4 regions of the Lysinibacillus sp. BNK-21 genome follow, and region 2 is predicted to be linked to each of the others. Evidence: riboswitches for the same ligand, from Rfam matches in the RefSeq annotation. Region 2 holds a riboswitch; each other region holds the start of a gene.
What was found. Region 2 has a riboswitch for cobalamin ahead of ACMGGO_RS08285 (energy-coupling factor ABC transporter permease). Riboswitches for the same ligand answer to the same signal wherever they lie in the genome.
Positions count from the first base shown of each region.

Region 1 (4,976 bases), 670 kb from region 2:
AATCTAAATCCTCCGCTTTATCTGCTAAGTACGTAAGGTATTTGCCATCTGGCGACCAAGTACCCAGATGGCAGTACTCTTTGCCTTCTGTCACTTGTTCTAGCTCTCCTGATGCCACATTGACAATGGCAATATGGGTAAACTGCTCCATATCAATAAATCCACCAGCATCCGATTTGTGTTTCATTTTCTCGATTTCTAGTGGCTTTAGTTCTTTATCCTTTTTCTTCTCATCCTCCGCTTTATCTAGGATGGTTTCATCTTTCCCTAGCACGACTGAAAAAGCAATTTTCTTGCCACATGGTGACCAGACAGGGGAGGTCGCTCCATTTTTACAATGTGTCACCTGTTTTGCCTCTCCACCTGCTTTCGAAAGAACATAAATTTGCGACTTACCTGTTCTCGTTGACAAAAATGCAATTTGACTACCATCTGGTGACCAAACAGGGGAACTCGTTCTATCTTCACCAAATGTCCATTGCTGTGGTGTTTTGTCCTTCAAGTTTATGTAAAACAAATTCGATATATAGTCATTTTTCTTCTCGTCCATACGAGTCTCTACATAAACTACCTCTGTCCCATCTGGTGAAAGCTGTGGATCTGCTACTGATTTTAAGTGATAAAGATCTTCTGGTTGAATCCCTTGTTTCGATGTCATGTTCTTGCTCCTTTGTATTGTAATTTTCTGTGCCTTACTACAATACTTCGACACCCTAAGTAATATTCCTCTATTTAATTGAATTTTTTACTAGTTCCCAATATTCTGCTGACTTTGTTCTGCGATAAAATTTATAAAAGGGCTCATTTGGGCGAGCATGCTCCTTATAAAGATTTATCAGGTGCAGTAAAAAATCTTCAATTTGTGTGACGTCTACCCTCTTAGCGAATAACGTGCCTGCCTGTGCCTTTGCTCCCATTGGTACTGCCCCTAAATAGACATCAAAGCTTTCTTGTTGGTAAACGAGTCCAATATCATCATAGACTGCATTGTAGCAAGCTGATGCACAGCCATTAATATTGACACGCAGTCTTGCAGGGACCTTCATCCCCTCTATGGCATGATAGAGCTGTTCGGTTATCGGAGCAGCCTCCATTTTCTCCCCATCACAAAAATCGCAGGCCTTCATGGCTATGATTGAACCAGAGGGAGCAACATAAAGACCTGCTTCCTGTAAGGCTTGCACCGCTTCCGTGGCATCGCACGTTGGTATGGATACGAGTATACTATAGGAAGCAGAATATTTTATCGCCCCCTTTTCGCCAGCAATTTCGGCTATTTTTTGGAATTGTGCAGGAGTATAATGCTTATTAATAATGCCAGGGCTAACGGCTAGACGGGTAAACTCACCATGACGGTTCAGTGTTTCAAATGTTTGATCTGGTACATTTTTTTGAAATGCGTTCATTTTTATCGCTCCTTATAAAAAAGGAGCTAGCAAAAACGCTAGCTCGAATGGATTAAAAGTTTTCAGGATAGAAGCCCTTTGCTAAAATTTCAATGGCCTCTGCCGCACGAACCCCTTCAGACGCTGCTGAAAGTGGCAGGATGACAAAGCGCTCATTTTTGACCGCTTCCATCTCCTTTAAGGCTGGATCATTTTTTAAGAATTGGATCTTTTGGTCTGCCGTTGTTTCACCGTAATCAATCACGACAACTACCTCTGGGTTGCGGTCTACTGCATCTTCCTTCGACACAGTTGTCCAGCCTGATTCCACATCACCAAAGATATTTTGTCCACCCGCGATTGTCACAAGCTCATTCATAAAGTTTTGACCAGCTGTAAATACATCCTTTTCACCGCTATCAAACACAAGAACACGTAATTTTTCGCTATCTTTTGGTAATTTAGCTTGTACTGCCTCTACATCTTTCGTCATTTGCTCAATTAAAGCTTCGCCACGATCCTCAATACGGAAAATCTTCGCGATATTGCGAATATCAGTGAAAATATCCTCTATTGTTGGCTTTGTCATGTTGGAAGCCGTATGTAAATACGTATGGATGCCTAATTCTTCAAGCTCTTCTGGTGTGCCTACACCCTTTTCGCCAAAGCCACTTTTCCAGCCAGCATATAGGAAATCTGCCTCGGCATCGATGACTTGCTCCTTCGTTGGGTATTGATCGGAAAGAACAGGGACCTTATCGTATGCCTCTTGCAGTGGTTCATAGATTTTATCATCTAAGTAAGCTGTCCCTACCATAGAATCCTCTAAACCAAGTGCTAGCATAATTTCTGTCACATGTTGATTTAAGCTAATCGCTTTTGTTGGTGCTTCCGTATATGTTTGAGTTGTGTCATTATTTTTAATGGTTACTGCTGCTGCCGCCTCAGATGGCTCAACCTTTTCACCTTGTGCAGCTGATTCCGTTTTGTCCTTTGCGTTACAAGCCCCTAAAACAGCGACCAAGGCAATGATCATCATCAACCATATACTTTTCCATTTCTTCATGTCCTTTTCTCCTTTGCTGTTAAAATATAGAAAGAAATCAGAGACTTCTTTACTACTAAGGTAGTTGGAAGGGCATAAAAAAACCCTCTTGTCGCCAAGAGAGTAGCATAGTGAAATAACGGTATCATTACCTTCATCACTATCCCCATCCTCGTGGTTCTTAGTCAAAAAATACATACTGGCAGGTATCCTGGCTTAGGTTCATCATCTATACGCCTTCCCATAGTTTCACTACAGTGGCATGCTGTATAGACTCCCCATTTACAGTTGCGGGACAGCATCGGAATTGCACCGATTTCCCTTTTAAGCAAATGACCAATGCCATTTGCACCAATACGTTCTATAATGGTCAATACTATTGATAGACTAGCAGAAGAAAATTTATCGCGCAATCAGTAGTATGACACTAAAAGTATAATCATCATTATATTAGCACTATTTCGACATAAAGACGAACTATTTTACAAGAAATATAGAAGCTAGTATTCTGTTACAATAAAAAGATAGCATTCTATAGAAACGAGGATTTCTTATGTACAAAACGATCGGTGTACTTGCGCACGTGGATGCAGGAAAAACGACCTTCTCTGAGCAAGTGCTTTTTCATACAAATAGTATTCAAGCACGGGGGCGTGTTGATCATCAGGATACCTTTCTTGATCATCATGAGCTAGAGCGCAGACGGGGCATTACGATATTTGCCGAGCAAGGGCGCATGAATATTGGCGATGATACATACACATTGATTGATACGCCAGGGCATGTCGATTTCTCCCCTGAGATGGAGCGTGCCATTCGTGTGATGGATTATGCCATTATTATCATTAGCGCTGTCGAAGGGATACAGGGCCATACAGAAACAGTGTGGCAACTTTTACGTCAATACCATGTCCCTACCTTCTTCTTTATCAACAAAATGGATCGTGAGGGTGCCAATATGGAGGCCGTCATCAGCCAGCTTCGCAAAGATTGCTCTCAGCATGTATTGCTCATCGATGAGCCACTGCGAGCAGACTATGTATCAAATAATATTATGGAATGGCTGGCGGAGCGCGACGAAAAATTGCTTGATGCCTTTCTAAATGAGTCATTGGAGCATGAACAGTGTCTTGCTCAATTAAAGGAAATGATTAAAAATGAAGGTGCCTTCCCTTGCTTTGCTGGCTCGGCCTTAAAGGATGAGGGCATTCAGGAATTTCTTGACCAGCTCCCGCTGTTAACGGCTTCCCATTTTGACAAGGATGCCCCGTTTGAGGGCGAGGTTTTTAAGATTCGTCATGATGGGCACCAGCGTTTAACCTTTATGAAGGCAACCAAGGGCTCGTTGCATGTACGAGATGAATTTTCATTTGACGAAGTAACAGAAAAAGTGACCGAAATTCGCCTTTATAACGGCAGTCGCTTTGAGACCGTTCAACAGGTAGAGGCAGGAGAAATTTTCGCTGTCAAAGGACTGAGCCAGGCAAACATTGGGGATCGAATCGGTACAACGATGCTATCACAGCCCTATGAGCTTGTCCCAACCTTACAGGCAAAGGTTCAATATGAGGGTGATCAGCATATCAAGGAAGTGCTACAGATTTTCCGTTTACTCGAAGCAGAAGAACCGTCCTTGCGTGTGGTCTGGCAGGAAAAATTTCAGGAAATCCATGTGCATATTATGGGTGCCATTCAATTGGAGGTCCTGACAGAGGTATTAATGACGCGTTTTTCATTAGCTGTCTCCTTTGGTGAGCCGCAAATTTTATACATGGAAACCATTGCGACGACCGTAACGGGCTATGGTCATTTCGAGCCCCTCAAGCATTATGCAGAAGTTCATTTATTAATGGAGCCAAATCCACGTGGAACAGGTAATACCTTCACCAATGCCTGTCATGCCGATCATTTATCTGTAGGCAATCAGCGCCTTGTTGAAAAGCATCTGTTTGAGCGTGACCATCATGGGCTACTGACAGGCTTCCCTGTAACAGATATTCATTTTACACTTCTAACAGGTCGCGGGCACAATGAACATACATCGGGGGGAGATTTCCGTGAAGCCAGTTTCCGTGCCCTGCGTCAGGGGCTGGAGCAGGCACAAAATGTCCTACTTGAACCCTATTATCGCTTTAAAATGAAAGCTTCAAATGACTTTATCGGTCGTATGATGACTGATATTCAGCAAGCAGCTGGCACGTTCGATGACCCGATTTTATCCGAAACGGATGTTATCCTAACAGGTCGTGCACCTGTTGCCACTTTAATGAGCTACAGCACAACCTTTGCCGCCTATACAAATGGGAAAGGTGCACTCACACTCCAATTTGATGGCTATGATGTGTGCCATAATACAGAGGATGTGATTGCACAGATTGGCTACGATAAAAATGCCGACCCTGAGTATAGTTCCTCTAGTATCTTTTGTGCTAAGGGCAAAGGATATTCGGTTCCATGGCAAGAAGCACAGGCAGCCATGCATTGCCTGTAGGGTGGGCGCTTCGGGTATTTCCTCGGCTTCCACTGGTATCCATCGCTCTAGCGCG
Region 1 covers NZ_JBLQTS010000001.1:2,311,254-2,316,229, forward strand. Annotated here, with positions in the region: gene ACMGGO_RS11725 (S9 family peptidase) at 1-658, opposite strand, end outside; gene ACMGGO_RS11730 (precorrin-3B methylase) at 729-1,406, opposite strand; gene ACMGGO_RS11735 (ABC transporter substrate-binding protein) at 1,459-2,451, opposite strand; cobalamin riboswitch at 2,614-2,801, opposite strand; gene ACMGGO_RS11740 (elongation factor G) at 2,984-4,921, shown strand.
Region 1: another riboswitch for cobalamin. It lies ahead of ACMGGO_RS11735 (ABC transporter substrate-binding protein); the one in region 2 lies ahead of ACMGGO_RS08285 (energy-coupling factor ABC transporter permease).

Region 2 (4,976 bases):
TCGTTCATCTCTCATGATGAGCGTTATGAGAAGTAGTCCAAGTGAAAATATCATTTTTTCTAGCGGATGAACGGACGCTAGCTTATTCAGATAGGCATACTTATCAATGAGTAACATAATGGTTAACCTTCTTTGTGTTTGCCACGCATATAGCCGATGAAGTAGCCAATAAAGCCAGCTCCTATAGCTGCCTGTAGCACGAATAATAAGCTTTCGATTTCACCACTTGGTGGCTCCCATAGACTTTCAAACCATGGTTCATATTCCGCATTAATTTCACCAATAGCTGCTTCTGCTTCTCCATCAGCACCACCAAATTCAGCACCTTTTTGTATGAATAAGGGAATGATGGCTAACAACACAACAATTGCTAATAACAATAAATTTTTCTTCATTTGTTAATGTGCCTCCTTTGTTGAGAAAACACGTAACGTTTTTAATTCGCTAACATTGTATTTTTTCAAGAAATTCATCACAATGACCGTTAAAATTCCTTCACTCACTGCTAAAGGAATTTGAGTTAAGGCAAAAATACCTGCAAACTTTGTAAAGGATGCCATAAAGCCTCCAACCTCTGAAGGAAAGGCTAGTGCTAGTTGTACAGAAGTCACAATGTATGTACCTAAATCACCAAGCATAGCTGCAAAGAATATGGCTAGTGAAAATGACAACCCTACTTTTTGAGCCCCTTTAAAGACAAAGTAAGCAATAAAAGGACCAACAATAGCCATAGAAAAGGCATTAGCCCCTAAAGTTGTAATTCCTCCATGAGCTAATAATAAAGATTGAAATAATAAAACGATTGTTCCAATTACACTCATTGCTAGAGGGCCAAAGAGTACTGTCCCAAGTCCTACACCAGTTGGGTGAGAGCAACTACCTGTAACTGAAGGGATTTTTAGGGCGGATAGCACAAAGGCAAAGGCCCCTGAAAGCCCCAAAAGCATTTTTGTTTCAGGATTTTCATCAATGGTTTTTCGAATAGAACGCAATCCTAGAATGATAAATGGGATAGAGATCACCCACCAAAAAATAGCCCATTCGATTGGTAAAAAACCTTCCATGATATGCATGGCAAAGGCACGTTTTGGCACGATTAAAAAGGCTAGTAAAAAATAACTAAGTTTCCACCATGATAATTTCAAAAAGCTTTCCTCCTAACTAATTAATAGATTTTTAGAATATTGCGTGCGTAATTAAAAAAAGCACTTCTCCTTAGGTGGAAAAGTGCATAGCTAAAAAAGCAAATAACAGTCTCATCTGCTAAGCCGCACACCTATCCTCGTAGGTTGAAACGATCACTTATTTTTCGGCAGGTCTCCTGGCTCTAGTTCAATGCTTTATAGGTCTTCCCATCCGTTGGACAGTGACATATTCTATAAAGCTCCCTATTACAGTGGCGGGACCGCGCCGGACTCAAACCGGCTTCCCTTTTAAGCAAAATGACAAGCACTTTGCACCGAAAAACATTCAAATTGTGAGATTTCACGACAAAGTGTAACATGAATTTCCATAAATATGCTATACCTTTTATGAAATTTTTTAAATTAAAGGTCAACGGTGAATATTCTGATAAAATTTTGTGCGCAAATTATATAGATTGTATAAATTTCATACCTAGTTCCATTCAAAATTGATAAATTTGTCATAAATTTTTAAAGAAATATTGAAATTTTAAAATAATAAGATATGATAAAGACAGTTTTCTATTTAAAATTCTACTAAAAATTTCATATAAAACGTCAATAAGTGCTCGAATAGCTCGAGATAATAGGGAAATTGGTGAAAATCCAATACAGCCCCCGCTACTGTAATAGCTGATGAAATCGCAAAGCCACTGGTACAAACTTGGGAAGGTGCGACAGTAAAATGAAGCTTAAGTCAGGAAACCTGCTTATTTGATTGTGCATGCAAACTTTTCGGAGGGAGAAGTTGAAGCGAAAGCGGGTACCTGTATTTCATTCTATTCGTTTTTATTTGGCTTCTACAAAACCTTTACTCTTCGTTATAGAGTAAAGGTTTTTCTTTTTCCAAAAAGCAAATGAGGGGAGACAGAAGATGACAACTTGGAATTTAGAGGGGATGAAAACACATCTCTTTATTTGCAATGGCAGTAGCTGCATGAAGAAGGATGGGGAGGAAATTACCTTAGCCATTCGAGATGAGATACAACGGCAAGCACTCGATCAGGAAATACATACGACAAGAACGCGCTGTAATGGACGCTGCAAGGATGCTTGTGTGGTAATCGCTTATCCTCAAGGAAACTGGTATCGTGTGCCATCAACAGAGCATGCTAGAACACTAGTACAAGATTTACATCATGAATCCTTATACAACGAACATGTCTTTACACTTCGTGAAGGTACATTACAGCGTACTGCTCAAACAACTGCCATTAAAGGGATCGAAAAGGTGAAAGAGGGGTAACAACATGGCGCAAAAAGGAAAAATTTTCGTAGTAGGCTTTGGACCTGGAGATTTTAAGCATATTACGACACGTGCAGTAGAGGCTTTACAACAAAGTGATATGATTATAGGCTATAAAACCTATGTAGAGCTGATTCAAGATTTAGTAAGTGCAAAATCGATTGTTAGTACAGGCATGACAGAAGAAGTGTCGCGTGCACAGGAAGCCGTTCGTCAAGCCGAAGCAGGGAGCATCGTCTCAGTAATTTCGAGTGGTGATGCAGGCGTCTATGGCATGGCAGGATTAGTCTATGAGGTGTTAATTGAGCTAGGCTGGACAGAAGCAACAGGAATTGAAGTTGAAATTGTTCCTGGGATTTCTGCGATTAATTCATGCGCTAGCATACTTGGTGCACCTATTATGCATGATGCTTGTACAATCAGTTTGAGTGACCATCTAACACCTTGGAATTTAATTGCAAAGCGTGTCGAGGCAGCTGCAATGGCGGACTTTGTCATTGCTTTATACAATCCTAAAAGTGGACGTCGAACAAGACAAATTGTCGAGGCTCAACGAATACTCTTAGAATATCGTTCGCCAGACACACCAGTTGGGCTTGTGAAAAGTGCCTATCGAGAACGTCAAGAAGTGACCATGACAACACTAGCAGAAATGCTAGAACATGATATTGGTATGTTGACAACTGTCATTATCGGGAATTCGTCAACATTTTTCTATGACAATAAGATGATTACGCCCCGCGGTTACCAACGTAAATATACCCTGGGTGAAGAGAAACAGCCATTACGTCCACATCAACGTTTACGCGAAGAAAATGAACCTTGGGCAATGAACCAAGAGACGGGAACAGCGCGAAATGACTTTACGGCTGACCCTAATGCAGGGCGCTTTAATAAACCCAGTATAGCCGCTACGCCAAAGCCGAAAAAAACAGCTCTTGAAATGGCTACAGCGGCACTTGCAATGGTAAAAGGGACAAGCGCAGTCAAAGTAACACCGAAGCTTGTACAGCAAAAAATAGAATCTATTTTTGAATTAGCAGTAAGTCCTGGTGTAGCCAATAAGTTTTTTACTCCCCAGCAAATGATGATGTTAGCGGAGGTCGTTGGGGATGAGGGGACGATGGAATACACACCAGATCATCAAATTCATTTGAAAATACCAACGACTGCCCCTGAACAGATCACAGAGAAATTACAGGAAGTAGGGTTTTTATTAGCCCCGATTGGTGATGTGTTATCACTGAAGGCTTGTGATTTTTGCTACGGTGAAAAGGCTGATTCAATACCATATGCAGAGGAAATACAAGAAAAACTAGGCGGTATGTCCTTACCGAAGACATTAAATATTGGCTTTAATGGCTGTGGGATGGCCTGTTATCGGGCTGTATTTGATGATATTGGCATCGTCTACCGCAAAAGTAAATTTGATGTCTTTATTGGAGCAAAACCAGTCGGTCGTACAGCACACGCAGCACAGCCTGTTGTAGAAGGGCTGGAGCCTGAGCAGCTGATTCCACTCATTACAGATATTATTGAAGAATATAAAGCAAATGCTCATCCAAATGAACGCTTATTTAAATATTTTAAACGTGTGAAAAAAATACTGCATTTTACGTATCAAGATATGTCTTCCAAAATAAAAGTAGAGCCAGCTCCGTGCGGCGACTAGTAAGGAGTAGAGAGATGAAAGCTATTTTATTTGTCGGCCATGGGAGCCGTTTAGCAGCAGGAAATGATGAGGTTCGTACATTTATCGAACAAATGACACCGCGTATTGATGAACAATTTTTAGTGGAAACTTGTTTCCTTGAATTTGCTTCACCTAACATCGAAGAAGGTATTACAAACTGTGTGAAAAAGGGAGCTACAGAGGTACATGTAATTCCAATCATTTTACTGCATGCAGGCCATTCAAAACTGCATATTCCAGCGGAAATAGAGCATGCGCGTGAGCATTATCCAACGATTACCTTCACATATGGTCAAACAATTGGTATCCATGATGAAATCTTTGCCATTTTACAAGATCGCCTAGCTGAAATTGGCTTTAATTCAGAACAAGAGCAGGAAGACACAGCGATTTTATTGATTGCACGAGGTGGCAGTGATCCATCTGCTAATGGTGATTTTTATAAAATCACGCGACTTTTATGGGAAAAACTACCTGTGAAATACGTAGAAAGTGCTTTTATGGGTGTCACAGATCCACGAGTTGAAGAAGGAATTGAACGTTGTGTCAAACTAGGTGCAAAAAAAATCATCATGTTACCATACTTTTTATTCACAGGCATTTTGATGGAACGCATGCATGGCATGTGTGAGAAGTTTAATGAACTTTATCCAGATTGTGATATTCAAATTGCTAACTATTTTGGCTACCATGAACGGTTACAAAATGTTTTATTAGAGCGTATTGAACAGGCAATCAACGGTACATCAACAGGTATGCAAGATCTAGAAGATTATCGCGCCTATGCGGCAGTACATGGACATGCACATCACCATCACCATCATGATCACGATCATGGACATGCGCATCATCA
Region 2 covers NZ_JBLQTS010000001.1:1,641,228-1,646,203, forward strand. Annotated here, with positions in the region: gene cbiQ (cobalt ECF transporter T component CbiQ) at 1-117, opposite strand, end outside; gene ACMGGO_RS08280 (energy-coupling factor ABC transporter substrate-binding protein) at 123-395, opposite strand; gene ACMGGO_RS08285 (energy-coupling factor ABC transporter permease) at 399-1,145, opposite strand; cobalamin riboswitch at 1,294-1,479, opposite strand; cobalamin riboswitch at 1,731-1,913, shown strand; gene ACMGGO_RS08290 ((2Fe-2S) ferredoxin domain-containing protein) at 2,059-2,430, shown strand; gene cobJ (precorrin-3B C(17)-methyltransferase) at 2,435-4,102, shown strand; gene ACMGGO_RS08300 (sirohydrochlorin chelatase) at 4,117-4,976, shown strand, end outside.

Region 3 (4,976 bases), 1.3 Mb from region 2:
AATGCTTACATCATGCAGTATACGCTGATCGTAAATGGAGAATGATACTTGTTTCGCTTCTAATGTCATGGAAGTTAATCTCCTTCACCGAAAGAATAGTTGTTACGACGGAGAAGCCAAATGAAAAATGGTCCTCCACAAAAAGCTGTAATAATACCAATTGGCATTTCCTGAGGAGCAATAATAATTCGAGCAAAAGCATCTGCCCACACTAAGAATATTCCACCTATTAAAGCACTGATAGGTATTACGTATTTATAGTTTGAGCCCACAATTAAACGCACAATATGGGGAATAATCAATCCCACAAATCCTATAGAACCACTAACTGCGACAAGCACACCTGTTAATAGAGATACTAGTAGTATTAACTGAATACGGAATTGCTGAAGATTAACGCCTAATGTCACTGCCGCCTCTTCTCCTAGTAATAATAAATTTAAATTGCGATAGTGTAGCCACAGTAGCCCAAATACAACCAAGAATACGAAAGCTGGAATCACAATATTATTCCATTTGGCTCCAGCTAAACTACCTAGCATCCAAAACATAACAGCCTTTAAGGCCCCTTCTTGCTTTGACATCATTAAAATAAAGTTAGAGATAGCCGTTAAGATAAAGGACACAGCCATGCCTGCCAATAGCAAGCGGAAAATAGAGACACGTCCCCCAACACGTGATAAGAAAAAGACAAGTGCAATGGCAAGTAATGAACCAAGGAATGCGGATACTGAAAGAGCGTAAATACCTAAAAATGAAAAGGCTCCTAAAATAATCACAGAAGTAGCTCCGACAGCTGCCCCTGAAGAAATCCCTAGAATATACGGGTCTGCAATAGAATTACGTACTAGTGCCTGAATGGCCGCCCCTGCAATAGCTAACCCCGCTCCTACTATCGCAGCTAGCAAAACACGAGGTGCTCTTATTTGCCAGATGATGATTTCCTGAGAGCGACTCCAATCTTGCTCGATCGAATTTTGTATAAAAGGAATTTTAGAAAGAATAACTTTCCATACATATAACGGTGTAACTGAAACTGAGCCAACCATTACAGCAAAGGTCATTGAAACAATTAATACCATGAAAAGTACGAAGGAAAATAACATAAATTTTTTATTCATCTGTTTTAAACTCCTACTGAATATTGATGAATGAAGCAATAAAAAAAGGTATCCCATGCGAAAATGCGCATAGAAATACCCAAGATTAAACAAAGTCAGAAAAATATCCAGCTATTGTCCGTAATTGCTTGCATCCTCGTGGGCATTACAGGTATTACTAAATGGCAGGTCTCCTGGCTTCGATTCACTATCCTATAATTGCCTTCCCATTCTTAAACAGTGGCAAATCATATTATAGGATTCATCGTTACAGTTGCGGGACAGCGTCGGACTTCCACCGACTTCCCTTTTAAGTGACATTCAAAATGTCACACCAATAGTATTTGAAGTTATAAAATTGTGACGATTCTATCATACATTTTTATAGATAGATAGTCTACTTCAATTTAATTCAGTAATTGCGTTAACTTATACAAATAATAAAGTTGACACAAATGTATTCGTTTTTTACACTAGCAGTAATAACTTATAAAACGAGGTGAAATCATGGCAACTGTTACACAACATAGTCACCATAAGTTAAGAACTGTCGACATTACCTACATTGGATTATTTACAACGTTAATGATGGTGGGTGCTAATATCACTTCCTTTGCACCTTTTATGGTAGTTGGTGGTGTACCCATTACGCTTCAAACCTTCTTTGCAATTTTAGCAGGGCTTATTCTTGGTAGTAGAAAAGGTGCGCTCGCCTGCACAATTTATATGTGCGTAGGATTGGCAGGAGCTCCTGTCTTTGCTCGTTTCGGTGGTGGAATTGGCCAAATTTTAAGCCCTACCTTTGGGTTTATTATTACATTTATATTTGCGGCATTTGTTGCGGGGTTAATCGTAGAACGAAGCGGAACAAAGAAAAGTTTTATCGTAGCTGCTTTGGTAGCAACGGCTATAAATTATTTGATAGGAACAAATTGGATGTTTTTTGCCTATAAGCTATGGGCAAGTGCGCCAGAGAATTTTTCATATAAGCTCGCTTGGCTTTGGATGATTCCTCCACTACCAAAAGATATTATTTTAGCTATTTTTGCTGGTATCTTCGCCCATAGATTACAAAAAACATTGAAGATCATGCCCATTCAATAGCATATCTCCCCGCCAGACTAAAGAAATGTTTTTCATAGGTTATATCCATCGTTTCTGCACATTTATTTGCTACATTAGGAGCACATAGTGAGGAGGATATCATATGAAATTCAATAAAAGTTGGTCAGTCGGACTATTATCAGTAGTCGCTCTAATTAGTTTATCGGCTTGTACAGAGGATCAAACAAAACCTGCGTCCACTTCTAATGAAGCTGCTGAAGAAATGGATCATTCTACAATGAACCATTCAAGTTCTGGCGAAGTACCAGTAACGTTAAAAAAAGCTGAAAATCCGAAATTTCCTATAGGAAGCACAGCCATTATTACAGATGGACATATGGAAGGTATGAAAGGGGCCGAAGCAACAATAGTAGGTGCCTATACTACAACTGCCTATGTTATTTCCTATGAGCCTACAACTGGTGGAAAGCGAATAGAAAAGCATAAGTGGGTAATTCATGAAGAATTAATTGACCCACAAGAAGCACCACTGGCTCCTGGAACAGAAGTAAAAACGGACGCAACACATATGGAAGGTATGGAAAATGCGACTGTCCTTATTGACGAGGCTGTGCAAACAACTGTATATATGGTTGATTATACTTCCACTACAAGTGGTGAAGCTGTAACAAATCATAAATGGGTAACAGAAGAAGAGCTTAGTCCAAAATAATAGAAATAACCTCTACCTTCAATTCTGGTAGAGGTTAATTTCTAGCTTTTATGTTCCATTTGCTTTCTCTTTGCAGACTTATGCCATTTATAGCCGATGCCCCAAACGGTTTGCAAGTAATCATCCGCCGGAAAACCACTTTTTCTTAATTTTTCTCGTAAATTACGTACATGTGAATCAATGGTACGATCTTCAATCGTTACATCATATCCCCAAACGGCATGTATAAGGTGTTCTCTAGAAAATGCTCTATTTTGATAATCTAAAAATAGGGCGAGCATGGCAAATTCCTTTGGTGTTAATGGAATTGCCTTATGTTGAAAATATACTTCAAAGGACTCTCTATCTAAACAAAGCCCTTCAAAGTTAATCACTTTTTCTTCAGATATCGTTCTTCTTAATACAGCATGTATGCGTGCTAACAATTCTTCCTCATCAAAAGGCTTTAAAACGTAGTCATCAGCACCAAGATTTAAACCTTTTACAATATCAGCGTGTTCTCCTTTTGCAGTAAGCATAATGATAGGAACATCCCAAAACTTCCTAATTTCCTGGCAAACCTGCCACCCATCCATCTCTGGCATCATAATATCCAAAAGAACTAAATCCACATGCTCTTCTTCTAAAAAATCCAATGCCTCTTGTATAGAAGACATTGCTCTACAATTAAATAGTGGTTCCAAATAAAGGGTTAATAAATCTAACATTCTTGGTTCATCATCAATGCATAAAATCGTTTTCACTCGTTTCTACTCCTTTAAATGATAATTCAAAAGTAGTCCCTTTATTTATTTCACTTCTAACCTTTATTTCTCCCCCATGTGCTTGTACAAGCTCCTTGACAATAGCAAGCCCAAGTCCAGATCCACCTAAAGCACGACTACGTGATTTTTCCACTCGATAAAACCGATCAAAAATATACGGTAAATCCTTCTTTGGAATTCCTTTCCCTGTGTCTTCAACGATGATACTTAAAATTCCACTGTCTTGTTTTACAGTGACTGTAGTCATATCTCCTGGTGCACAATAGATTAATGCATTATTTAATAGATTAATCAGAATTTGCTCAAGTCTTGCTTCATCTGCACATAGTGTTAAGCCATTATCACAACGTACAACTAAATAGATACCTTTATCTTGAAAAGCGGGACTTAATTTTTCTTCAATGCTTGTAAAAAACGGCTCTAAATGTAAGCAATGTTTTTCAATTACAAATGAGTTTTCATCCATTTTCGCTAGATCAAATAAATCTTTGATTAATCTAGAAAGTCTATTTGTTTCTTCTATTATAATAGCTAAATACTTTTGACGATCTTGCCCTGTTAAATCCCGTTTAGCAAGAATGTCTGTATAGCCTTTAATAAAAGTTAGCGGTGTACGAAGCTCATGTGCAATACTTGATAAAAACTCCTTACGCTCTTGCCTTAGATGATTTAAATCATTGGATAAAAGCTGGATAGCATTTGATAAATCCCCAAGCTCATCTTTTCCATTCGTAGAAAGAGCAACTGTAAAATCACCCTTACTCATTTTCAATGTAGCCTCTTTCATTTGAATAAGTGGCTTAGCCAGCTTACGAGATAGAACAACAATGACTGCAATACTGACTAGACCAGATACAATACCCACGATGAGAAAATGCTTATTCAGCCGTTTCATTAATGCATGGATGGAATCGGTATTTTGAAACATAAATACATAGCCAATCGTTCCTTGCTGATTTTGAATAGGGCTTATAGTCGCAATTGCTTTAACTTCTTGCCAATTGTCTTGTAAAACCCTTCCTTCATAAGGTATTTCCCCCTCTATTTCACGAATCAGATCACTGATTTCTTGATGTGGCTGTGAGGATGCAAGGATTGTCCCGAAATGGTCAGTCACCACGACATCTGTACTTGCTTCTGATTCCATAAGAACGACATGTGCTAGTGTTTCATTATTGAAGTTCTGTTCTAATATAGTACGATGTGAATTTCCTCTCGCTTGTAAACGCTCTAGTTCCTCTTCCACTCTAGAATTCGTCAAGGAAACATGCAAAAAAAACATCATAAAGGTTTCAATACAAAACAATGTGATGAAGAAGATAATGCCCAGCTTTA
Region 3 covers NZ_JBLQTS010000001.1:343,413-348,388, reverse strand. Annotated here, with positions in the region: gene ACMGGO_RS01750 (heme ABC transporter ATP-binding protein) at 1-69, opposite strand, end outside; gene ACMGGO_RS01745 (FecCD family ABC transporter permease) at 75-1,121, opposite strand; cobalamin riboswitch at 1,267-1,454, opposite strand; gene ACMGGO_RS01740 (biotin transporter BioY) at 1,608-2,204, shown strand; gene ACMGGO_RS01735 (YdhK family protein) at 2,308-2,877, shown strand; gene ACMGGO_RS01730 (response regulator transcription factor) at 2,919-3,620, opposite strand; gene ACMGGO_RS01725 (ATP-binding protein) at 3,598-4,976, opposite strand, start outside.
Region 3: another riboswitch for cobalamin. It lies ahead of ACMGGO_RS01745 (FecCD family ABC transporter permease); the one in region 2 lies ahead of ACMGGO_RS08285 (energy-coupling factor ABC transporter permease).

Region 4 (4,976 bases), 510 kb from region 2:
TGATGGAATCAGTTGGCTTCATTTTTCTATATATACCATGGTAACAGATCCTCCATTTTCTTACCTGGCTTACTTTTTTTATCTTTTACGATCCATGTGCCGTCTTTCTTTTGCAACTGATAGCTTACATTTGTACCATCCGCCCTTTTAAAGAGCATATAACCTATATTACCCTTAATAAAAGTGACAGGGTCTATGACATTTTTGTAGGGAATCTTTCGCTCAGGAAATAAAATATGGGTCACTATTTCCTCTGCAATCATAGCAAGGGATTTCATATCATTATTAATTTCAGCTTGATATTGCAATTGATCGTATCGGTAGGAAGTATACGATGCTAAGTCCAGTTTAAAACTCTGCTGTATATCTAACAGTGTTGCCCTATAGAATGCGTTTATTGCCTTTTCTACATCATCTGCCTCATGTATATAGCGAAGTGTGCTGACACCAGTTGGACTGACTTCAAACGTAATGATTTCCTTACTGTAGGGTGGGGAATGCGCATGCTCAAAGGTCGTAACTTCCACGCTAACTTTAAAGCTAAACTGACTTTCTTTGACAATTTTTAAAATTTTCACATCATACAAGCCATACTGCTTAGGATAGCCATAGTAATGATCAATTTCCTTTTCGATAAATGGATTAAGGATTGTAATGAATGTGTCCCTGATTAGTTGCTCATCAGCTTGTTCACTTTGCGCATAAATCTTACATGGCAGAATGAACATAGTGAAGATAAACATTAAAACATAAGCAAATTTTTTCATGGAATAGTGACCTTTCTGCAGGATGATACTTTATAGAGTGCACCAATCACAGCAAATTATCGAGCATTTTTAAAGAAAGGGAATTGAACAATGGGAAAAATAATACTGCCCTTTTTATGTATGCTTTTGTTATTTCCAACAGCTACTTCGGGGTCAGAACCTGAAGGCTTAAAATGTCCAAATCCAGATGTATTGATGAGAACAACGGAGAAAGACAAAGACGAGCTTAGTCAAGCATTAGCTGACATCATTCCAAAAGTATATGGCTCAAGCCCTGATTATCAGGAGTGGCAAATTGAGGTGATAAAGCCCATGCCCATATTAACTGGCATGGAGGAGAATTACTATAAAATGGCGGTGAACTTCTGTGGAGAAAATGTGGCTAATCACTCCTGGTTTGTTCGATTAAGGTTTCCAAGATTACTGCCAGCGCAAAGTGCATCACTAGGTGAGCTATATATCGTAAAAGAGACAAATTCTAAATGGATCCATTGGTTTCAATATCATTAAAAAGGAAGAATCCATAAATGGATTCTTCTCTTTATGACATCGCTATCGTTTTCGTTGCTACAGTTTGTTGAAATGCCTGATCATGCTCAACAATCACCATTGTGAGATGAGAGCTTTTTATGAGCTCTTCAATCTGCATGCGTGAATAGATATCAATAAAATTGAGTGGTTCATCCCAAATATATAAATGAGCCTTCTCACACAAGCTTTTAGCAATCAGCAGCTTTTTCTTTTGCCCACCAGAATAATGAGAGATATCCTTCTCAAATTGAATACGCTCAAAATCCATCTTGCGCAGGATTGATTTAAATAACGTCTCATCAATACCATGCTCTTCAATAAATTCCGATAGCAATCCCTTTAAATGGGATGTATCCTGCTGAACATAGGAAATGACTAGACCTGAAGCTAACTTTATCGAGCCTGTATGTTGGATGGGATTACCTAGAATAAGTTTTAACATACTACTTTTTCCGCTTCCATTTTTGCCATCTAAAACAACTCGATCCCCTTGTGCCACTTTGAAGCTAATAGGCTTATTCACGATATGGTCATCGTACCGAATCGATACATCCGTGACAACAACCATTTCTTTTGATGGATATGCCAATGGCTCTACTTTCAATGACTCGGTTTTTTCAACATTTTTTAGCAGTTTTGATTTTTCCTCAATAGCTCTTTGTTGTCTGGATTCCAGGTTCTTCGCTCGTTTCATCATCTTGGCTGCTTTATGTCCAACAAAGCCTTTGTCCAGTTTGGAACCTGAATTGGTTGTGCCGTTTTTGGAGGCTTCCACTTGATTAGACCAACCTGACGAACGCTTTGAGGATTGTTTTAATCGGTCGATATCTTTTTGCAGTCGTTGATTGGTTACTTCTTCGTGTTCCTGCTGACGATCAAAATTTAACTTCCAAGAAGAATAATTTCCACTTTGAACGTCAATATTGGCTCTATTAATCGATAGGATATGGTCAACACAGCCATCTAAAAAGCTTCTGTCATGTGAAATTAAAATAAATCCTTTTTTCCTGCGAAGATAATCGGAAACCGTCTTTCTTGCATCCGTGTCTAGGTGATTGGTTGGTTCATCAATTAATAAAAATTGACCCTCTGTCAAAAACAACGCAGCAAGCAGCACCTTTGTTTGTTCGCCATTGGATAATGTTTTAAAAGGACGATACATGACCTCCGCATCTACATGTAGGTAAGCTATTTCACGTAGACATTCCCAATCTTCTGCCTGAGGACAAATTTCCTCAAATATTTCATGGGTATATTTATTTGGATCAGAAACTGGATAGGGGAAATAAGTGAAGTCTACAGAAGAGATGATTTTTCCGCTATACTCATAATTTCCTAATAACAACTGAAAGAATGTTGTTTTACCTCGTCCGTTTCTACCGATAAATCCAAGTTTCCAATCCGTATCGATTTGAAAGTTGACATTCTCAAAAATATTGTCAAAGCTGCTTGGATAAGAAAAAGTTAGGTTTTGTACTTGTATCATGGACATGATAATTCCTCCTTTGTATTGCAACAGTTTACTTTTCATACAAAGTCGGTCTATCCATCTATGGTTCATTTCTCCGTATAAGCAGATGGATATTAACGACTTATACGGAGTGTTACATGCGTTACAATAGTTTCTGAATCGCTCATATTTTTTCCTCTCCTTTATGGGTAAATGAAAGGTACAAAATCAACTATGAAAGCAAGAAAAAAACCCTCCAATTGTACATTGGAAGGATTAGTCTTTCTCTGAATAAATGCGATTTGCCATTTGTGTCATGACAAATAAAATGCAAACTGATAGTTAAAAATGGATAGACTAACCCTATATTTTGTGTTTGAAATCATTCAATTCAAATAAAAATATAGTTTAGTTCTTCATTGTCCATTCATCAGTCCTCTCATAATTGTCTTTTTATAGTAACAAATTTTTTTACAGAATACAATGTAACCTTATTTTCATTTAGTACTATACAACAATTCCTATAATATTTATAGAAATAATTTATATAATAGTTGAAAAATAATTTCTACTATTCTGAAATATGTGCTATAGTAGGAGCATAATTGAATATTGTGTAAGACTTGGTGCCAAATGAAAGTTTGGCTTAAAAGGGAAGTCGGTGCAAATCCGACGCTGTCCCGCAACTGTAATTCGGAGCAAATCACAAATGCCACTGGGGAAACTGGGAAGGCTGTGAGGCGTGTTGATGGAAAGCCAGGAGACCTGCCAATTTCTAGTACACACCAAATACCTACGTGGAAATAGGTGGTGAAAAGTGACCAAATAGGCACTGTGCGATAACGTTTATGCGAAAGTAGATACTTTTTCGTATTGTTTTAGCATTATTAATTTTAACATGCAGCCATTTTCCTAATAGGAGAATGGCTTTTTATTTTTTCTAAAAAAGGAGCTTAAAAACATGAACTATACAAGTACATTGATCGGTTATCCCTATATAGGGGAGGAACGCGAATGGAAAAAAGCACTAGAAGCATTTTGGCGCAATGAACTTTCTGAGGAGGACTTTGAGGAAAAATTAAAGAAAATCCGTTTATCAAGAATAAACAAGCAGCTGCAACTTGGAATCGATATGGTGACAGTTGGCGACTTTACGTTTTACGATAGAATGTTAGATACAGCTTTGATGTTTGGTTTAGTTCCAAAGCGCTTTAACTGGCAAGGTGGTAAAGTCGATTTTCATACCTACTTCAGTGTAGCAAGAGGAGACAAAACAGCCGTAGCTAGTGAAATGACAAAATGGTTTAATACAAATTATCACTACATTGTTCCAGAGTATGAGGGACAAGCCTTACAACTAACAGAAAATAAAGTGTTAGCCGACTTTTTAGAGGCGAAGGAAACTTTCGGTATCATTGCGAAGCCGACACTAATTGGTCCCTATACATTTTATAAGTTAACGAAAGGCTACAACAAATTAACACAGGTTGAGTACTTATTAGCTTTATTACCACTCTATACGCAGGTATTAAAAGAATTAGTGGATGCAGGTGCCACTTGGATTCAGCTAGAAGAGCCATCCCTCGTCTTAACACTTGATCCAGCAGAGATAAAGCTGGTGAAAGAAATGTATGACCAGTTAGCCACTGCCGTTCCTGAGGCTAAAATAATGCTACAGACTTATTTCGAAGCTTTAAGTGCCTATGAAGCATTAAGTACATTGCCTGTTCAAGGATTCGGTTTGGACTTTGTTCATGGCTATAAAGGAAATATGGCGTCACTTCGTCAATTTGGTTTCCCGCAGGATAAAGTATTAGGAATAGGGGTAGTGAATGGCCGTGATATTTGGCGTTCAAACCTGGCGGAAGTCAATGCGACGATTCAAGCCATTGAACAGCTAAGTCATGCTGCTGAACTATGGATTCAACCATCAAGTAACCTACAGCACGTTCCAATCACAACCTCTCTTGAAAATGAACTTGACCCTGTTTTAAAGCAGTCTCTGGCCTTCGCAGATGAGAAAATCATAGAAATCACGGGGCTGACTAAATATAGACGAGATAAAGATGGTTCCTTACAACATAATTTTTCAGAAAGTATGAAGGCGATTGAGGCTCTAAAAAAACATCCAATCCGCCAAAATAAGTTAATTCATCAAGCCGTTCAAACTGTGACAAAGCAAGATTTTGAACGACACAGTAATTTTACGAAGCGACAAACGATCCAAC
Region 4 covers NZ_JBLQTS010000001.1:2,147,647-2,152,622, reverse strand. Annotated here, with positions in the region: gene ACMGGO_RS10955 (DUF3888 domain-containing protein) at 27-767, opposite strand; gene ACMGGO_RS10950 (hypothetical protein) at 858-1,277, shown strand; gene ACMGGO_RS10945 (Lsa family ABC-F type ribosomal protection protein) at 1,309-2,790, opposite strand; cobalamin riboswitch at 3,356-3,536, shown strand; gene metE (5-methyltetrahydropteroyltriglutamate--homocysteine S-methyltransferase) at 3,710-4,976, shown strand, end outside.
Region 4: another riboswitch for cobalamin. It lies ahead of metE (5-methyltetrahydropteroyltriglutamate--homocysteine S-methyltransferase); the one in region 2 lies ahead of ACMGGO_RS08285 (energy-coupling factor ABC transporter permease).